2 regions of the Brevibacillus sp. NRS-1366 genome follow, and region 2 is predicted to be linked to the other one. Evidence: riboswitches for the same ligand, from Rfam matches in the RefSeq annotation. Region 2 holds a riboswitch; the other holds the start of a gene.
What was found. Region 2 has a riboswitch for glycine ahead of ACIFQN_RS01425 (iron-sulfur cluster biosynthesis family protein). Riboswitches for the same ligand answer to the same signal wherever they lie in the genome.
Positions count from the first base shown of each region.

Region 1 (10,595 bases), on a different contig from region 2:
TTCATCCGCTCGGGGAATCCCGACCAGGTTTAGCATCTCGATAATCTTTTTCCTTCTTTCTTTACGTCCCAGCTTTGTGTGATGCCGCAAAGGTTCGCTTAACTGTTCTCCAATGGTAAACACAGGATTGAGCGAGGTCATTGGCTCCTGAAAGATCATAGCGATCTGATTTCCCCTGATCCTGCGTATTTTTTCTTCTGGCAACTGGACTAAATCCATACCGTCAAAGCGGATGCTGCCTTGCTCAATCAATGCGACCGATTGCGGCAGCAGCCCCATGATAGACAAAGACGTCACGCTTTTACCGCACCCCGACTCACCAACGATGCCCAGGATTTCGTTTTCGTACACGCGCAGACTGATGTCATCGACCGCCTTTACCAAACCGCGGGCAGTGTTGAAGGTAGTTCGTAAATGCTCAATCTCCAAGATCACTTTTTCCAAACGAATCCTCCTCTTTCGTATGTCCTATCCATTCTTCGCTTCGGGGTCGAGTATATCGCGCAGCCAGTCGCCAAATAAATTCACACCCAATGCCGTAATCACAATCGCAATACCGGGGAATGTAATCAGCCACCAGGAGCTAAAAATATAGTCTTTTCCTTCATTGAGCATGTTTCCCCAAGCAGGCTGAGGGGGTTGGACACCAAAGCCGAGAAAGCTAATGGACGCCTCCGCGATGATAAAAGACGCCACTTGCAAGGAAGAGAGCACGATGATTGGCGTATACAGATTAGGCAAGATATGCTTGACTAGGATCTCCCACTTGGGGACACCGAGCGAGACGCAAGCAATAATGAATTCTTTCTCCCGCAGAGCGAGAACTTCACTGCGAATCACCCTGGCATAGCTAACCCATCCAGCGATGACAAGCGAAATGATAATATTCTTCAATCCAGCGCCGATGACGGCATTAATGACGAGGACGAGCAGGATAAATGGGAAGCTGAGCTGTACATCGACAATTCTCATCAGAACGATATCGACCCAGCCGCGAAAATAGCCTGCAATAATTCCAATGGCGGTACCAACGATTCCGGCGAAGCATGCCGTAGTCAGCCCTACCAGAATGGATATTTTCGTACCTGAAATGAGCCGCGATAAAATGTCTCTGCCCAATTGGTCTGTTCCCAGCAAATGACCCTCTGTTAGCGGCGGCAAGAGCTTTTTGGTCAATTCCGCGCTGTAGGGATCATACGGAGCCAGCCAGTCACCGAGCAAACCGATGAGCAGTATGCATACAATGATGAGGAAACCGAGCAGCCCCGTGGGACTTTTCATCAGCTGTCGGATGAGGAGAATCGATTTTGCCTCTGGTTTCTTAGGTTTTAACAGGGGCACGTCGAGTGAATTCTCAATGGTACTGTTTCTCATGGTATCCCCCTATTTAAATCGAATTTGTGGATTTACGTAGGCGTAGAGTACATCGACTAGAAAGTTGATCAGACAATAAATCATGGCAACGAAAAAGACTCCCGCCATGACTACAGGAAAATCTCGATTTAACAATGCCTGCATAAGCAGCTTGCCGATACCTGGCCAGGCAAACACGACTTCCGTGATGACCGCTCCTCCCAAAAGCACTCCCAAATCCAGCGCGACGAGAGTAATGATCGGGATCAGCGTGTTTTTAAACGCATAGCGGAACAGGATGCGAGATACTGGGATGCCTGACGATCTCGCCGTTCGAATGTAATCTTTACGCAGGACGTCCGCCATCGTCGATCTGGTAAACCGGGCAAATCGGGCAATGCTGTATGCAGCCAAAGTTACAGCCGGAAGGACCAAGTGAACGGTTGAACCTCCTCCGCCCGAAGGCACCCATTTTAAATGCGCCGCAAAGATAAAGATAAGGATCAGCCCCAGCCAAAAGCTCGGAATCGCCTGACCAAGCACGGTCATGCTTACACCCAAATAATCGAGCAGCGAATTTTTTTTGTATGCCGTAATGATTCCGATGGGTATGGCAACCACCAAGGACAATCCCAGCGCTGTAAAGGCTAATTGAAAGGTTGCCGGAAGTCTGGCCAGAATCATTTGCAAGGCATCCTCCGAAGTCCGCAGCGACTGGCCAAAATCACCTTGTATGGCATTGGTCATAAACTCCGTATATTGAATCAGCAGCGGCCGATCAAATCCAAGCAAATGACGGTACTCTTCGATTTGTTCACGCGAAGCGTCGGCGGGGAGAAACAGAGCAGTGGGGTCCCCTGCCAATCTCACAAGGAAAAACACGGCAGTTAAGGCAAGCAAGACGACAATGATCATCTGACTGCCTCTTTTAATCACGTAATCAATCATCTGTTCCTCCCAGGACATTTTTATTTATGGATTCTTCCATCCACTCTATCTGCCATACACTCATGTCACTAGGCCAACAGCTTGAGCGCGGAATGGACAAACAGCTTTACGCCATTGGGCAATGCGTCCTCATCAACGGTAAACTTGGGGTGATGGTGCTCATAGGTAATTCCTTTGTCCGGATTGCCAGCCCCGATAATAATGTAGGTACCAGGTGCTTTATCCACATATGCAGAGAAATCTTCTCCACCCATACAGGGGGTAAACAGCTCCAGAGCTGATTGCCCAAACAAATCAATAATCGATTCTTCGAGCTGTGCGGTGATCTTGTCATCATTAATAACTGGACTGTAGCCGTTTTCATACTTGAACTCATAGGTAGCCCCGTGTGCCTCGGTGATGCCCCTAGTCACTCGCTCCAACAGTTGCGGCACGGTCTTTCTGATCATTGGATCAAAGCTTCTTACTGTCCCGCACATATAAACAGATTCAGGAATGACGTTGTGGGCTGTACCCGCGATAAATTGAGTTACCGAAACAACCAGATTCTCCAACGGATCTGTATTGCGCGAAACGATGTGCTGGATATTTGACACCAGCTGTGCAGCAATCGCCACCGAATCGGCTACCTTATGTGGATGGGCAGCGTGGCCGCCTTGACCGCAGACGGTAATTTCGAAGGTATCTGGCGCTGCCATCATTGCACCATACGTGATTCCGTACTTGCCGATCTCCATCGTGGACAGGAGATGAGCGCCAAGCACCATGTCCACTCCATCCATGACGCCTGCCTCCACCATTTCTTTGGCACCACCCGGAAAAAGCTCTTCTGCATGCTGGAATAGAAATCTGACCTCTCCCTTGATCGTGTCCTGCATTCCGGACAGAACCTTGGCAGCAGCCAAGAGCATCGCTGTATGCCCGTCATGTCCGCAAGCATGCATCACACCAGGTTTTTGCGAGACATATTCAAACGTATTTTCTTCCTGAATCGGCAGAGCATCCATATCTGCGCGAATCGCCAAAACTTTTCCCGGCGTCCGGCCAATCAACCTGGCCATTACACTCGTTCTGGTTGGCCTAGATACGGCCAAATTTCCAAATGAACAGAGCGTGTCATACACAAAATTTGAAGTTTCGTCCTCCTGAAAGGATAGCTCTGGGTGCTGATGCAGATAGCGCCTCCACTTGATTACATCCTCTTTGATTTGTTCGGTTACGACTTCATTAACCATCGGTTCCATTTGTTGCCCCTCCTTTTTTCGTGATGTGAGACAGTATGTCAATATTCGGCTGTTACCTCGTTGAGTGTGATGCGGTATGTCTGACGAGGTCGGCCTTTCGCATACGGTTTTTCCTCACCCATCTCTTGCAAATAGTTCATCTCTTTTAGCCTTTTTAATAGATTACGTGCTGTTCTTGGTGTCACGGAAAGACTATGTGCCAAATCCTCTGCAGAAAAGCGCGCTTGTTGTTGGGAGAATTTTAATAATTTGCTGACTGTCTCGACACTCAGGCCAGTCTCTTCAGAGAGCTGCTGAATGATCGGGTTGTCAGTCTTATGGACATACTGCATTGCTTCGCCCCTACCAAGCGGGCCCACGACTTTGCCATCCTCCCGAACCAGAAAGCCGCAATCCCCGCCGCGTTCTCTTGCTCTCTCCAAGGCTCGCTTGGCATTATTTTGAGCTGCCAGCGTTGTTGGACCGACCCCAAACCCTACACTGATTTGAATGGAGAGCCGATCCTTCAAGTCCTGCAGAATCGGCACCTTCACCCATGTCCGCACCGTCTCCTCGACAGCGCCGCGGTTTGCGTACATTAACATTTCCGAAGCAGAGAGCGCCACGACGGAAGCATTATTATTGCGGGAAAAGTCAAGTACTTCACGGTGAAAGTCAAGTCGCAATTTTTCCATTTCATAGTTAGTATCAAACTCGGTGCGCGTCGGTATCTTGTGATAATCATCAATGGAGAAAATCCCTACCGCTACCTGTGACTCCAGGTTCTTACTGTTCTCACCAAGCAGCGAAGCTCGCAGGATTCCTTGTCTGATATTGAACTTGGTAGGCAGCACATAGGTACATGGAATCTGTTCCTCCTGCAAAACCCGATAGACAGACAATCTGCAGGTAACCACATGGTCAATTTTTTGCTCTCTCCATAGCTCTTGGAAGTACGAAATGATCGCCTCTGCGGGCTCGTCCGGTTGAAACTCTTTTACATAAACCTGATTAAGTGGTGTGTCTAATTCGGCAAAGATCTCATCCACTGTCTCCTGTCGAAAAGTATCCAAGCCGAGCCTGCTGTAGCCTTGTGAGGCCCCCTCTTCCCATTTGAGCAGCCCCTTCATCACCTCAGCATGGGAGTAATCAATGTAAACCATTGGCTTATGCTCGGGAATCAACCCCTTGTTTTTCCAGTAGCTTATCGCTCCACCAAATACAAGGACGTCCAAATATGGCAGGTTCTCTTTAATCAAATCAGAAATTTGGTCCTCCGGTTTATACAGCAGGACTTTAAACCGAATGGAGTCAAACTCTTGCAAAACATTTTCAAATAATGGTTTTGCTACCAGGGGGACGATTACGCCAATTGTGACATGTGTTTCCATGAACTCCTCCTTCGTTAAAGGAAATTTCCTTATATGCACCATAAATTGATGATAATGAGATGTTACGATTATTCAGTCTATTTTGTCAATATGGAATTTTGTCATATCATCAAGTTAGAAGCTAAATGACTCATAGAAAAACCCTTGCCGACGTCAAACAGACGTCCGGGACAAGGGCTTCAGGTTTTTCGGTTTATTATTTGAGCTTCAGCTTTCATTCAGATGCAGTCGTTCCTCTTGATTTTTCAGGTGTCTTTTCCGGGACGCTCTTCCGAATGCATAATAATATATCAATCCCATCAGTGCCCACGCTATACCTACGATAATGATTTCCAAACCAGAAAAGAGAATCGCCAGCGAATACAGCACAATCCCGAGAATGGGCATTACAGGATATAGCGGTACACGAAAGGGTCTGTTCATTTCCGGATGCTTCCGACGAAGGTAAAGCAACAGGATGCATGCCATGATGTAGCTGACAGCATAGCCGAATACGCCGAGAAATCCTGCCCATTCCCACGCCCGCTCCGTAATGCTCGGAAGAATGGATACGGCAATCATGGAGAACCCGGTAAAATAAAGTGCGCCTTTTGGAATGTTGTGCTTTTCATCCACCTTGGCAAATACTTGACTGAACCACCCTTCCCGAGCCATCGCATACATAATCCGCGTCTGTCCCATTACACCACCGTTAACTGTACTCATCGAGCCGGCAAAGCTTTGAATCGACAACCAAGCCAAACCAATACCACCAAAAATCAAGCCTCCCGCTTTAATTAAAGGCGCGTTCGTAGACAATTCAGCAGCGGGCAACAGTCCAAAGAGAACAGTAGCAAATCCCCCAAACAGAATAGTCAAAAATGAAGCAGCGCCAATAAGTGCTTTCGGGATATCTTTTTCCGGGTTTTTGGATTCCTCAGCCAACGTTGCTACAACCTCAAAACCACAAAAGGCAATGATGACAAATGGCAATGTCTTCATTAACGGCATGAACGTACCGTTTGGCGCAAAATTCATGTAGAATTCCGGATTGATCTGCCCAATCCCCAACAGAATAAAAGTAGCGGAAGATAAAATGAGGATAATGCCAAATCCTGCTTCGATAATCGTAGACAGCTTTACACCTACATAGTTGAACACCAAAAACAAAATCGCGGTCGCTAAAGCACCAGCCCATTCCGGGATCGTCGGCACTAATTCATGAAGGTAGATACCAACCGAAACAAGCTCGACATTCAACCCAAATAGAAGTGCAAACCAATATATCCAGCCCACCATGAATGAAATGGGATGATCGTTCCCGAACGATTGTTTGGTATACTCCCAGATCCCCCCACATTTTGGGAACATTGTCGCTAGCTCGGCGAAGACAAATGCAGAGGCAAAGGTCGCCAGCCCGCCAAATACCCAATAAGAAACCAGTGCGAGGGGACCTGCCGCTGTAGCTGCCCCTCCCACTCCAATCATAAATCCTGATGCCACAACAGTTGCATAGCCCGTCAGCATCAATAGCCATCTGCCTAAAACACGATTTAGCATTTCATTTTTCCTCCTCTCTCTGTTTGAACACGACCATTTTTGTTGCAGGTTGTAACCGTATTACGCCAAAAACCACTGGGGCAGTTCCATGCGAGCACGAATCACCAGGAACTTCCAGACCGCAGATGACATTCGCGAAGTCAGTCCTGGGGTATCGATGTGAAACCAGAGGTCAGTGTAAAAGAAAGTTCCACATGACCTCTGGTTACATTACGTTAGATTAAAAAATAGCTTCTCTTAAATTCTTACCTTGGTTGGATGGTAATAAGGCTTACTGCCAAAACTCGTCATCAATAGTTCATACGTATCCACTCTGCGGTCTCTGAGCATCGGCCAAATTTGGCGTACTTTTCTGTTTTGTTCCAAGTCAATCTCGGCAATGAGTACCTCATCGGTTTCTGCATTGGCCATTTCTTGGATGTGTCCCCATGGATCAATAACCAGACTGGATCCCATATAGTGCATATCATCTTCTATGCCGACCCGATTGCAAAATGCTACCCAAACGCCATTATGTATGGCGTTGGCTTTTTGCATGGTGCAAAGAGCTTCAAAAATGGTTCCACCTATGTGATCTGTTGGCGGCAAACCATCAATATACATTTCCACTGTAGGTACCAGAATCAAATCAGCGCCACGCAATGCTAAAGAACGCGTAACTTCGGGGAACCAGGCATCATAACAAATGGCAATTCCTATATTTCCCGCTGCTGTTTCATAGACTGGGTAGATTGTATTTCCAGGACCATAATAAAACTTTTCATTAAAACCTTTGTTTTCAAAGGTATGAACCATCCTTGTGGTTCCGAGCAATGTGCCGTCTGCATCAATGCAAACTGCGCTGTCATAGTACTCGCCAAGAAAGCCTTCTTCCATATAACTCGCCACAATGACAATATTCTTTTCTTTTGCTTTTTGGCACAGAAACTCTGATATAGGTCCTGGAATGGATTCGGATGATTGAAATTTTGAAACGTCATGCGGATGTTTAGGGAAAAACAGCTCAAATCCGATTTCCGGGAATAGGATTAATTTTGCACCTTTTTCGGCTGCTTCATCAATTTGAGCAGCGGCTTTTTTTAAATTATCGCTCATAGAAGGTAGTGCGCTAAGTTGACCCAATGCAATTTTCTTTTTCATTTCCATTTTGATTCTCCCCTTTTTTATAATGGTTAAAAGAATATAAGAAAATGAACGAATGAAAAAACAAATTTTGTGCTATTAAGTCCTCCTTTCCTTTATAATGAATTCGCTTTCGTGTTCATCACCTCCCTAAATACAGCTATCCGATCTAGGTTAGCGCCAGATAAAATTTGTACAAGCCCAACACCACTAACCATTTGCTTATCTCGGCGGTGATCTCGCCGCATCTTTCATTGATAGAGCGCTTCCAAATAATTTTTGTCTCAGCTCTTTCATGCTCCTCCACATATCGCAATCCCCCATTTTTTCGCTCATCGTCAACACCCTCTTTGAATGCATAAATTACCTTTACTCCCTAAAGAAGAGCGATGCTTGTCCAATTTTTTCATCTTCTTCTACAACCGCATGGACGTCGGGAAGTGACACCTCCGTATGTTTTTTGGATGCGCAAAAAAGGACAGAGAGCCGGCTAATCGCCGTATTCTCTGTCCTGGGTACCTGAGAGTTTAAACGCTCTATTCGACCGTCCTTACCCCTTTGGTGGCTGTTCGCTCTCTCCAGAGTCGCGTCGGATGGCGGTTCTTTTACCTGAGAGATTTGTCTTCGGCTGGCTGGCCGTCGACTTGCTCCTTCGGTGCCCGGTGGTCCTTGTCTTTCGCTCGGGTCTCTCCCTGCCATCGTCATTCGCTTATCAATTTGCGTAATTCATGTATTACACACCTTGTGTATGCGCGAAACAAATAAGTTCGAAAATTCTGAACCAAAAATCAATACTATATCTTCCCCGCGGCCTTGCTTTCATTGACTACGGCAGCTGAATCTGCAGATGGTCGTTACGGGAGAGATCTCTTTACTTATACCCAAATCTTTAAATATTTCTGAATAATTACGATTCCTTCTGTCCTGCAAATTTATTAATTTCTATCACTATGATAAAAGTAACCTGATGAAAAAACACCATCCAATCAACGAGTTATTTTAACCATCCAATTGAAATGGACGACTTGTAGTCGAACAGCACCGCGTGCTTGCTAAAGAAACGACAACCGATGAATTAGCCGGTTGCCGTTTCTTGGTCTTGATTACGCAAAGCTTAGTACCTACGGAATATTACTATGCTTTATAAGCATATGACCCGAAATCTAAAAACTACAAGCGATATCGCTGATAGATTACTTTACTCGTTTGGAAAGTGGATGATCTTCTTTAAGTTCTAGCAAATCCCATAGGTTTCCATATAGATCCTTAAATACCGCAACCATCCCGTACGATTGATCTTGTGGCTCTCTCACAAATTCTATTCCTCTTGCGATCATTTCATTATAATCTCTCCAAAAATCATCAGTGTTCAAAAATAGAAAAACTCTACCGCCAGACTGGTTACCGATAAATGGCTCTTGTTCAGGTTTGGATGCTCTAGAGAGTAATATTGTGGTGCCGACTGAACCAGGGGGAGAGACAACTACCCACCGTTTATCTTGTTCGGGCTGGTATGTATCTTCAACTAAGGTAAAATTTAGTTTCTTTGTATAAAACTCTATCGCCTCATCATAATCTTTTACAACTAGAGCGATATGGACTATTGATTGAATCATTTTCGCAACTCCTCCAGATTTAGGGCTTTCGAATACGCTCAATCCATATAGTAACATATTATTCCATGACCTTTATGCTTGTCATAATGACTCCAATTGTATAGTTATCTAATGAGCACCCTTTTCACTCAGTAAGTCTCTACCTCTCCCTCCGATTACTGTAAGGATGATGTTTCTAAGGATGCCATTTCAGTTCGTTCAGGTTGACAACTTGTCCCAACGAGTTGGTGAATCCAAGACTTATGCTACGATCCTCTTTTGAACTAGGTTACTCATCTTCCAGACTGGATAGATTGGTCTGCTTTCGATTTACCAAATAAATAGCGAGCATGATCAAAAACAGTCCAGCTACTAAATAAGTACTAAATGACTCATGCAAAAATGCTACTCCGACAGCTACCGATATCAGCGGCACAATAAATGTGTATACTGCTGCACGACTAGCCTCCCCTAAGCTAATAAGTTTAAAATAAGCAATGGAACCCGCGGGCACTCCAATAATAGCTCCATACAGAAGACAAGATACATATGTGCTATTCCAAACGATAGCAGTCCAATCCTCAATAACCAAACCGAGGCAAATCAATATGGTTCCTCCAATGATGCATTGCATCGCAACGCTCCATAACAAGTCCACTTTCCTCTCTACTTTTTTTAGATAGACGGTGCCAATTGCCCAACTAATTGCCGTAGAAAGTGCGAAAGAAATCCCAATGACAGAAATTTGACCGGACATTCCTTCTACACTGACTATGGCGACCCCTAAAAACCCGAGGATAAGACCAACTATTTTTATGACTGATATCGATTCCCTGAGCCAAAGCCAGGCAAAAATCCCCACGAGTATGGGTTGGAGATAGACAATAACCGAAAATAAACCGCTTGGCAAGTAAGTTAACCCCATCGTCTGTAGTCCGAAAAACAGGATGATATTAAAAAATGAAGAAATGAGATAGACAGGCCAGTTTTCTTTGAAACGAATCCGCCTACACCTTGGAAGTAGCAAAATCAGCATTCCCAATCCCCCAAGAATAGTGCGCAACCCAGCAAAAAGAATCGGTGGCGTATAACTAAGCGCAATCTTGTATATGGGCCAGGACAGCCCCCAAACCAAAACAAGAAAACTGATCAATGAAAACATTTTGATCCGCGAAAGTTCCCCCCTTGTATTCATCTCCTTGCACTTCGTAATTCTGCTGACCTTTTCTCCCCACTCATGCGACTTCTCAAATGATCTGGATCGATCTCAATAAAAGAAAAGAAAAGCGAAAGCTCTGTATGATCACAGGCCTTCGCCAAGAGCGTCACTATTTTATCCGATAAAGTAAACAGAGTAGATTACTGTTTCACGAAAGATCTTCAGCGGTTTCATTTACTAGTACTCGCGATGTTATAATCGGCGT
Region 1 covers NZ_JBITPN010000025.1:109,564-120,158, forward strand. The annotation lists gene ACIFQN_RS22635 (ABC transporter ATP-binding protein) at 1-444, opposite strand, end outside; gene ACIFQN_RS22640 (ABC transporter permease) at 469-1,374, opposite strand; gene ACIFQN_RS22645 (ABC transporter permease) at 1,384-2,301, opposite strand; gene ACIFQN_RS22650 (amidohydrolase) at 2,370-3,536, opposite strand; gene ACIFQN_RS22655 (hypothetical protein) at 3,584-4,915, opposite strand; gene ACIFQN_RS22660 (APC family permease) at 5,123-6,454, opposite strand; gene ACIFQN_RS22665 (nitrilase-related carbon-nitrogen hydrolase) at 6,692-7,600, opposite strand; glycine riboswitch at 8,081-8,160, opposite strand; glycine riboswitch at 8,164-8,281, opposite strand; gene ACIFQN_RS22670 (VOC family protein) at 8,770-9,192, opposite strand; gene ACIFQN_RS22675 (DMT family transporter) at 9,461-10,366, opposite strand; gene ACIFQN_RS22680 (MFS transporter) at 10,561-10,595, opposite strand, start outside.
Region 1: linked by a shared signal. The riboswitch ahead of ACIFQN_RS22665 (nitrilase-related carbon-nitrogen hydrolase) and the one ahead of ACIFQN_RS01425 (iron-sulfur cluster biosynthesis family protein) in region 2 are both predicted to bind glycine.

Region 2 (10,595 bases):
GCAGTATATTGAAAAGCTGGATGCTCTGCATCAGGAAGCAGTAAAGCAGTACAATTTGATTCCAAAAGAACAGCGCGTTCTGGTCACGAGTGAAGGTGCATTTAAATATTTCAGCGAAGCTTACCAGTTTGACGCTGCTTATATTTGGGAAATCAATGCAGAAAATCAGGGAACACCCGAGCAGGTCCGTCAGGTTGTCGATTTGATCCGTGAGAAAAAGATTCCTGCCTTGTTTGTGGAAACAAGTATCGACCCGCGCAGCATGGAAATGGTATCAAGAGAAACGGGTGTGCCAATCGTAGGCACAGTCTTTACCGACTCCCTCGGAAAACCTGGCGAGGATGGCGACACGTACATCAAGATGATGGAATGGAACATCAAAACGATTTACGATGGATTGACGAAAAAATAAAACCGCCTCCTAAAAGGAGACGGTATACATCGAGCTCGTTAGTTTTGAGGTGTTACCGATCATCACGTGCGACGCATCTACCTCCAGATTGAGTTAGAAGCTTACTTACGTGTTGCGGTTTCCCTTATTCACTAGGTGATCGTGTAAATCATCCATGGCACATCGCCTCCTAGAAGACTAACGCCTGATTGAAAACACACCACCGAGCTCGATAAAGGTAGTATGATCCATATTCATTTTTTCATGCATGCCAGCCGTGATTATTTCAGGATGTGTTTCTGTATAGCAATCAAAAACTGCTGGTTGCTGTAAACAGTGCCACCAGCCAATACCGGATCGACTGCATTGACGTATGCTTGATTCGTTTTTACTGCTTTCAAGTTTGTCCATGGAAAGCCTTGTTGCAGCTGATCGAATGCAGCTGCGTCGGCAGTTGCTCCGATTTTGTCCACCATGACAAACAGGAAGTCAGGGTCTGTTTGTGTCAGAATTTCCATGGTAATCGGCATGCGCTCGTTTGCTTTTGCGACAATGTCTGGTTCCTCAAAGGCCAATTCGGTATAGAGCAGGTGGTTGTACCTCTCGTCCTTCGGATAGACGAAAAAGGCACCCTCATGAAACCATACGGTCAGGATTTGTTTATCTTTGAATGAAGCGAGCTTGTCACGTGTGGTTTGCGTGTTCTGCTTTAACTTGGTTATAAGCGTATCAACATTTTCTTCTCTTCCGCGGACATCTGCCACAAGACGCAGATTTTCTGCCCAATGCGCACCACTCGTGGAGACAGGGATGACTGTTGCTGCGCTTTGCAGCTTTTGGATGTCTTCTGAAGAGGTTTTATCCGTTGTCAGGATTGCGTCAGGCCGCAGGGCCGCTAGCTCGCTGATGTTATCCGCGATGTTCCACGGAAGATGCTTTGCATTTTGGGTGATGGTCGCATATGCCGTTGGGATTGTACCGTTTTTATCCATCGTTGCTGCAAACGGTGGGATTCCGAGCAACAGGGCATCTTCATACGTGCCATGAGAGCCGACGAATGCGATTTGCTTTGTGCGGGCCGGGATCTTGTAACTGTTACCAAGGTACTCGACCGATCGTGTCGGTTTGGGCTCTGCGGTATTGTCAGAGGTGTTTCCCGCAGGTCCGCCCGTGCCGCAAGCTGCCAGCAGGACGAGCAAGGCAGCCATGGGGATAGTTAGTAGCCGTTTATACATGCACGTCACTCCGTTCTTAACTTTCATAGGTTCCGGTAAAGGCGAGTCGTCACTGTAAATTATAGGCTACCCGATCTATCAGACGCTGTTGCATTTCTGAACATTTTCAAACGTTCTCTTGCAACCTTTTTCTTGTCTGAATTCAGGAGATGTTCTACGATGGACAAAACCGACCTGAGGAGAACCGACTGAGGGCATCTGAGGTGATAATAGATGGAATTGCGCCATTTGAAGACGTTTCATGTCGTTGCAGAATGCCTCAATCTGACAAAAGCAGCAGAGATGCTACGGTACAGTCAACCGACGATCAGCTTGCAAATTCAAGCATTGGAGAAGGACATCGGTCACTCGCTTTTAAACAGGGTGGGAAAGAGGACTTTTCTGACGCCAACGGGCAAGCTGCTGAAAAAACATACGGATAAGCTGTTTCAAAATCTGGAGGAGCTGGAGCAGGATTTGCGCAGGCTGGAAAAGCCTTTTGGAAATTTGAGCATAGCTGCACCCGAATTTTACTGCAGCTACTATTTGTCACAGCTCTTGAGTATTTATTTGAAGCTCCATCCGCAGGTCCAGATGAAGATGCTATGTTACAACAGCAAGGAAACGATCAAGCTAGTCGATACCAATCAGGTCGATATTGGAATTATTGCGGGTTCTGCCAATCGACCAGGGATCGAAGAGATTTTGATTGATCAGGAGGATCTGGTGCTCGTAGCCAGTCCGCTGATCGTCAAATCGAGAAACGCAGCGGAGCTCTTCGAGGAATATTCATTTATTTCCTATGATCTGGAAGGGACCATTAAGGAGTGTCTGGATGAAATCAATTGCGTCCCTCGGTCTACGATCGAATGCGGCAGCGAAGAGGCGATCAAGCGAGCAGTGATGTCACAAGCAGGGATTGCCCTTATCAGTGACGTCCTGATAGAAAAAGAAGTAAATCTGGGAACGCTTCAGGTCCTGCACCGTTTTCCAAAAAGGCTGTTGACGCACTTGATCTATCCGCGAGATCTGCGGGATTACAGCACGGTCAGCAGCTTCATTGATGTTTTAGTGGATGTATGGCCAACCTTTCGATTGTGATGGTATAGGCAAAAGGGAACTCGGTCTTTTAACAGCCAGGTTCTTTTTTTTCGGGTCTGAGAACACGTTTTGGTTTGTACCTAATAATTTCTTAATGGTTATCATTGAACAAACTCATTTTTCATGAAATTCAAAATGAACTACTATAAAAAAACAGAATTATTTTGAAAAAGGAGAGATCGGTGTGCCTCAAAACAACAAGGTTGGATCAACGGGCCGAAAAAAAGGGATTAACGTTTTTGTTCTGCTGTTTGGGGTTTTGGTAATCGCAACGTTCCTTACCTACATCGTGCCTGCTGGCGAATACGCCCGGGTGGAAGTAGACGGAAGAAATGTGGTTGATCCACACTCATTCCAACAAGTAGACTCGACGCCTATCTCTTTCTTTCAGCTGTTTAGCTCAATCCATACAGGGCTGGTAGAAGCAGGAGATATCATCTTTTTTGTTTTGATCATTGGGGGAACGTTTGGAGTGCTGACGGCGACAGGTGCCGTTGATGCGTTCATCCGCACCTTGTCCAAAAAGCTCGGTGACAAGGAGAAATGGCTCATACCCATCATGATGCTGTTTTTTGCATTCGCAGGTGCGTTTACGGGCATGGCGGAGGAAACATTGGCTTACATCCCGATCCTGGTGCCTTTGGCCGTCTCGCTCGGGTTCGATGTCATTACCGGAACGGCGATCGTGCTGGTCGGGGCTTCAATCGGCTTTACAACAGCAATCATGAATCCGTTTACAGTCGGAATCGCTCAAGGAATTGCCCAATTGCCGATCTTCTCAGGCATTGGCTATCGGATTGTGTTGTTCATCATCATGTACGTCGTTTCGGTCAGCTTTATTTACCGCTATGCGATGAAGGTGAAGAAGAACCATGCTCTCGGCTTTTATGGAGAAGGAGGAACATTCGAGGCGGCCGCTCCATCGAATGATCAACCTTTATCGAAAACACACAAGCTCGTCCTCACATGCTTTCTTCTCAACTTTGCTGTTCTGATTTTCGGTGTGCTTCAATTCAAATGGTATATTACTGAAATTTCTGCCCTGTTTGTGGTTTTGGCGATTGTGATTACGATTATCGGCCGCCTGTCAGCCAATGAACTGATCGAATCGTTTATGAAAGGGGCAGCGGGCATGTTGACCGGTTGCCTGATTATCGGTCTGTCTAGAGCGACGCTGGTTGTCTTAAACGATGGACAAATCATCGACACGCTGTTGTATCATGCTGCCGGCGTGCTGGATGAAATTCCGCCTACGCTCAGTGCCGGAGGAATGTTTATCCTGCAAGCCTTGATCCACTTTGTTGTTCCATCCGGCAGCGGACAAGCAGCGCTGACCATGCCGATCATGGCACCTTTGGCCGATTTGGTGGGCGTCACGCGGCAAACGGCGGTTCTCTCCTTTTCTCTGGCTGATGGTATTGGAAATATCATCTACCCGACCTCCGGCTATTTTATGGCGGGACTGGCACTTGCGGGCATCCCCTGGATTCGTTGGGCCAAATGGATTTTGCCGCTGATTTTGATGCAGTATGCCATTGGACTGGTTGCTGTCTTGATCGCAAACCTGATGCACTATGGACCGTTTTGACAAAAGCTGATTTGAACGGAGGAATCATTCTTGAAAATCGTATCGATTGAAGTGTTTGCTACCCAGTTGCCTTTGCTGCAACCGTTCATCGTCGCCTACGACGAGTTCCATGAATTGCCGAGCATCATGGTCAAAATCACGACGGACACGGGGATCATCGGCTATGGAGAAGGTATGCCGGATCCGCATGTAACGGGAGAATCCTTTTCCAGCACTTATGAGATGCTGGCGAAAGATATAGCGCCGCTCGTCATCGGGCAAAATCCGTTTGATATTGAAAAAATTCACCGGATCATGGCAGAAGCGGTCTATGCAGCACCATCGGCAAAAGCGGCAATCGATATCGCCTGCTACGATGCCATGGGCAAAGCCGCAGGCCAGCCCGTCTACAATCTGCTCGGAGGCAAAGCGCACGAATCGCTTGCAGTACCATACGTCGTGAGCATTCTCGCTCCCGAAGAAATGGCGCGCCAGGCTGCCCAGGCGGTAAAGGACGGCTATACGTGCATCAAAATAAAGGTTGGCACAGACCCGGCTGTCGACGTAAAACGTATCCGTGCTGTACGGGAGGCGATTGGCGAACACATGCAGCTGCGCGTGGATGCCAATCAGGGATGGCGGAATGTAGCTACCACGATGCGCGTCTTGAAACAGGTAGAGGACTGCCAGTTGGAATGGATTGAGCAGCCGGTGCTGGCCGACGATCTGATCGGCTTGGCCGAAGTCAGACAGAAGACGTTCATCCCCGTGATGGTCGATGAGGGACTGCACGGGGACAAGGAAATGCGCGAGGTGATCGTCAGACAAGCGGCTGACCTGATCAATATCAAGCTGATGAAATGCGGCGGACTGTATCCTGCCCTAAAGCTTGTAGCCCAGGCGGAAATGGCCGGAATCGGCTGTCAGGTCGGTTCCATGGTGGAATCAGCGGTTGCGACAGCGGCAGGTGCGCATCTCTCCATGACAAAAGACATGATTTTTTCCAATGAGATGGTAGGGCCGCTGATGTTCTCCCGTGATTTTGGGAAATTGAACTACGATAAATATCAGTTGCAGTTAAGTGACCGCCCGGGGCTCGGGGTGGACGTGGATGAGGAAGCTGTGCGTGAATTAAGCGTGCACACCTGCTTCATCGGGTAAAGGCTGCTAAAGGGGAAAACCAGAAATCGCTGGGGCAGGTCTTGACCAGGTTTTCCGGTTTTTCTTTTTTTACGTATTGCCGATTCCTATACCGTATATGCACAATCTGGGTAAAGAAGAGATTTTTCTAGTTGAACAAATAGAATATGGAAATTATACTCTGATACATAGATTTACGATGCATGATATATCTATGTATGAATGAAGCATGGGAGGACCAATGAAAATCAATAAAGAGCTGATGAAGGGCAGTACCGTCATCCCGATTTTAACCATGCTGGGTCAGAGCGTCAGAGATGCATCAAGAGATTCGGCTGGAGCTGGAAAGCCACTTCAATGATCTGGTCGAAGAGGGAATGGGAGAAGGCTTAATGAGGAGGAGGCGATCCGGCAAGCGATACGGAGAATGGGCGATTCCGCCATGGTCGGGAAGCAGATGCACGAGATTCATAAACCAAGGGTAGAGCGGAGCCTTCTTTCCGGCGTGGTCGTTTTTTTGGCAATAGGGTTGTTTACCATGTACGGGGTTCAGGTCGATTTCATCTTACTGGATTTTGCGGCCATTGCGTCGTATTTGTTCCTGGTGAGTGCTGCGGGAATTATACTAACCAGAATGTGGCGATATCAGGGTGCCGCCGTGAAACTAAGCGTATTGATACTGTTGCCAGGCTCCCTTTTTATCCTGAGCAAATCGCATGTAGACCTTATGCTTTACCTCGTTGGGGTAAGCACGCTCATCGTTGTTGCAAAGGGCAAGTGGAAAGAAAAAAGCTTGTTTTTGCTCGCGGGCACGGTAACGGCCGTGGGTGTTTAGATTAGTAAAGGGTACGTTCCGAGAAACATTGCTGCCTGGATGAACCCGCATGATTCACTGCAGGGAGACGGTTATGTGAGAGGAATCGTCCCTTTATTTTTCCTGTCTTTTTTCTGGCCGATTTTGATGTCCTTGGGTATGCTGCCGATTGTGAAATTAGGGGACAACAAAAGAAACACCCTCACTTTTTCGGGTGAAGGTGCGGCGAAAACTAATCCTTCAGTTCTGTAATGACCTCAGATGCACGCTTTTCATCAGGGGTAGGAAACATCTGGAATTGATGCTGGATCTCGATTTCTTTTTCATCCACGTTGGAACGGTTCTGCATGGACCGTTCCTTCGCCGTGTGTTCACCATGTTTTTCGCTGCTTTCCATGATCAGTCACCCCCTCAAACAGGTAGGGTTTACAACAAGGCAACGCTTTATTCCAAAAAGAGGAAGAGATGTCTGGAGAAAACATCGCTAAATGGTAAAGCCGACGCATTTGTAGCGATGGACCTGTTCGAATCCGAGGTGAAGCGCTATTTTTTTCGACGCGTCATTGTGCGAGGAACAATCCCAGTAGGCAAAATAGCCGTTTTCCATAATTTCTTTCACCACAATGCCTTTGCTCCAGACCAAGGCAGTTTTCGGTGAGTCGGCTTGATCTGTAAAAATCCAACCGGGATTATTGTTCTCGATCACAGCAAGAATTTCGGGATGAGAATGTCCTTTCTTCTCTATTTACACGTCGTATTTGGCTGTAAGCTCGGATAAATAGCTTTTGATGCAATCCAAAAGCTCTGGGGAATATTTCACCGCTACTTCTTTCCCTAAGCTAATGAAAAACTTTGCGAAAAACAGAATGTCACTCTTTGAAATACTGCCTTCCAGCCAACCGGTACCATCCGGCCGAATATGGAGCATAGCAACTGACCAAGGCTCAGCCTCGCACGTCTGGACGCCTTCTTTGGTCAGTTCTGCAAAAAGGGTGACGTCCTCGGGTTCCTTCCCTCTATTTAAACGTCGGTTTTCCAGGTGAATATGACGCAGATCCAACGGTTTCGATGACGAAGGGGCGACAGCTTGAATGCGATCACACCTGAACAAGCGAATGTCATCACTTTGGAAGCAATGGGCAGGACAATACCAGAAGCCGTTCCGTGTATAAATTCCAATGGGTTGTATCTCCCGACTGTCCGGTTTTTCCCGAGATTCGTAATCGATCAGCAAGACTTTTTGCTGGATAGCTGCGTCGAGGAGGACGGATAAATATCGTGAGCTGGCTTGCCTGGTAGGCGTGACAAAATCCACACGGTTCTTCATTTGATCAATCCGATCCCGGATGTCTTGTGGCATATAAGCATAAAATTTGCTCAACACCGAAGACGATTCGGTTTCAAAAGGCAGGGAGGAATAGTGGCGAAGGGCATGGATCGCAAAAAAAATGGCGACGGCTTCTTCCTCGGAGAAGGCAATCGGAGGCAGAAGTCTTTCTTTCAGCACGCGATAGCCGCCATTAGGCCCCACTTCCGAATACAGTGGCACCCCTAATTCACTTAATTCCTGCAGATCCCTTAAAATCGTTCTTTGGGAAACGCCAAATTCTTGCGCGAGCTCTTTGACCGTAAATTTCCGCTTTTGGTTGACGGTCATCATTAATTCCATCAGTCTTTTTGATTTGGGCATGGCATGACTCCGGTTTTCATAATTATGACAAGATTTGTCACTATTATCTGTTAGAGTGGGGATGAAAGCAAGTGAAACTAGCACTAGAAAACAAAGGAGGAATAGTTATGCCGACAAGAAAATATTTTCAATCAGGTACGCTCAAGCTTTCTTACCTTGACTATGGTGGAGAGAGTCAAAATGTACTGCTCCTGTTACATGGGCATATGAATGATGCACGAACCTTTTCCGCATTTGCGTCTGCATTCAAAGAAGAGTGGCGAGTGATTGGCTTGGACCAACGCGGTCATGGCTGGAGTGAACATTCGTCCGAATTGGATTATTCGAGAGAGAGCTATATCAATGACATACAGAACTTGATTCAAACCGAGCTGGGCGGACGACCTGTGACAATCGTGGGTCATTCCCTGGGCGGAGTCAATGCGTATCAGTTTGCCGCGCGTTACCCTGATCTCGTCAAAGCTGTCATCGTGGAAGACATTGGAGTAAAAATTCATGCCGATTTATCCTTTGCCGAGCAGCTCCCCGAGCGTTCTGCCTCTCTACAAGACTTGAGGGCGTCGATTGAACGGACAGGGGTTGTGGCCATCGACTATTTTTCGGAAAGCGTATTTGAGGATGAAAAAGGGTGGGGATTTCGTTCTGATTTGAAAGGAATGAAAATTTCCCAGCAAAACATAAATGGCGGGTGGTGGGAAGACTGGCTTGCCTCTACATGTCCCATTCTGCTGATTCATGGCCAAAAAAGCTTTATACTAGACGAAAACCAAGCCGAGCTAATGGTATCGCGAAGACCAAACACCAAGCTAGAAACGTTTGAACAATGCGGTCACGGTGTCCATTCAGATGACCCAAGCGGCTATGAGCAGGTTGTGAAGAATTTTCTTGTACAGCTGAAGTAAAGCCTGTGCGAGGGGGGAAAGGGGAAACAAAAGCCCTCTTCCTCCCAAAAAGGTGCTCACTCAAGAAAGATTACCTGAATAATAACTTTTTTCTGAATTGACACAGATATGACTGCTGTGATTTACTTAATAAAAAGTTATCCATCAATTGAATAGCGGCGGATGATGATTGTAGGAGAGACTAAACGACTGGTTTAGCACCGAAGGAGCAAGTCCCATAAAACCCTTGGGATCAATCTCTCAGGTACAAGATACTACAATTGGACGCACCTCTGGAGAGCGCTGAGCACAGCCACCCAAGGGGAATACTCCGAGCACCATATGCGGAGTTAAACTCTCAGGTAAAAAGGACAGAGGAAAGGTAGAGTATCGTCACTCTATCTTTCCTCTGTCCTTTTTTTCGTGAAAAACGTCGAGACGTTTTTCAATAAACGGGATGTGACCACTTGCGGGCGAGTAAATGGTCATGACCGTTTTATATGTAAGGTCATGAGAGAAAGATGGCGAGATGGGAAAGGAGGAAACGAAAAAGAATATGGAGCTTACGGTCAAAGACGCGGCTCAAAGCGAACTCGGCAAACTCAGCTTCCCAAAGGATACGGCTCTGCGGATTGACGTAGTGCTGTCGGGGGATTGTGGTTGTGCATTCTCTGTCCAGCTCGCAGTGGATGAGTTGCGAAAAAACGATACGCTGATCTATCAGAATAGCATTCCCTTTTGCATCGACCTTTTGACCAAAAGAAATCTGGGCGACGTGCTCACACTGGACTATGATCTTGTTCTAGGTTTTTCGTTATCCAGTCCAGACGAATTGTTCTCGGATCGGCTCCAGATTCGCTTGAGCTGATCACCTGCAAGAAACAAAAAGAGAAAAGCGGAGGGAATCATGACAGAGAATGGAAACGGAAGTACGGAGCAGCTGGATGTCTTGGTCATCGGATCTGGACCAGGTGGATATGTAGCAGCCATTCGCGCGGCCCAATTAGGCAAGCAGGTGGCGATCGTAGAAAAAGATGTGGTCGGCGGTGTTTGTTTAAATAGAGGCTGTATTCCATCCAAGGCGCTCATCTCCGCAGCGCATCAGTACGAAGTGACGACTCATTCCCATGAGATCGGACTGCAAGTAGCGGAAGTCAGCGTCGACTTCGCGAAAGTACAAGAATGGAAGCAAAGCGTGATTGATAAACTAACGGGCGGCGTCAGCTCCCTGCTCAAAGGGAATAAGGTCCAACGAATCAAAGGGGAAGCAAAGCTGGTTGGGGACAATCTGGTACAAGTGAACAACGGGGAAGAGGCGAGTCTTTACCGTTTCTCACATTGTATCCTCGCTACTGGTTCCCGGCCGATTGAACTGAAAGCCTTCCCGTACCAGGGACGTGTACTTTCCTCGACGGAAGCGCTTAGTCTCACAGAGATCCTGAAAAGCCTTGTTGTGATCGGTGGAGGCTATATCGGAATTGAGCTGGGCCAAACGTATGCGAAGCTAGGTGCCAAAGTAACGATACTGGAGGGATCGGACTCTATTTTGCCAGGATTCGAAAAAGAGATGTCCCGCTTTGTTGGACGAAAGCTAAAGAAGCTGGGGGTAGACGTACAGACGGGAGCGATCGCAAAAGAAGCGCAACAAACCGCAGATGAAATCACCGTCACGTATGAGACAAAAGGGGAAGTGCATCAGATCACGTCTGAATATTTGCTGATTACAGTAGGTAGACGTCCGAATATCGATCATCTCGGACTCGAAACCGTCCATATAAAGCTGACGGAGCGCGGCTT
Region 2 covers NZ_JBITPN010000002.1:137,058-147,652, forward strand. The annotation lists gene ACIFQN_RS01375 (metal ABC transporter substrate-binding protein) at 1-412, shown strand, start outside; gene ACIFQN_RS01380 (ABC transporter substrate-binding protein) at 673-1,626, opposite strand; gene ACIFQN_RS01385 (LysR family transcriptional regulator) at 1,840-2,706, shown strand; gene ACIFQN_RS01390 (YfcC family protein) at 2,885-4,294, shown strand; gene ACIFQN_RS01395 (mandelate racemase/muconate lactonizing enzyme family protein) at 4,325-5,434, shown strand; gene ACIFQN_RS01400 (hypothetical protein) at 5,856-6,248, shown strand; gene ACIFQN_RS01405 (hypothetical protein) at 6,460-6,624, opposite strand; gene ACIFQN_RS01410 (GNAT family N-acetyltransferase) at 6,712-6,834, opposite strand; gene ACIFQN_RS01415 (helix-turn-helix transcriptional regulator) at 6,973-7,917, opposite strand; gene ACIFQN_RS01420 (alpha/beta fold hydrolase) at 8,025-8,819, shown strand; glycine riboswitch at 8,982-9,086, shown strand; gene ACIFQN_RS01425 (iron-sulfur cluster biosynthesis family protein) at 9,355-9,666, shown strand; gene lpdA (dihydrolipoyl dehydrogenase) at 9,706-10,595, shown strand, end outside.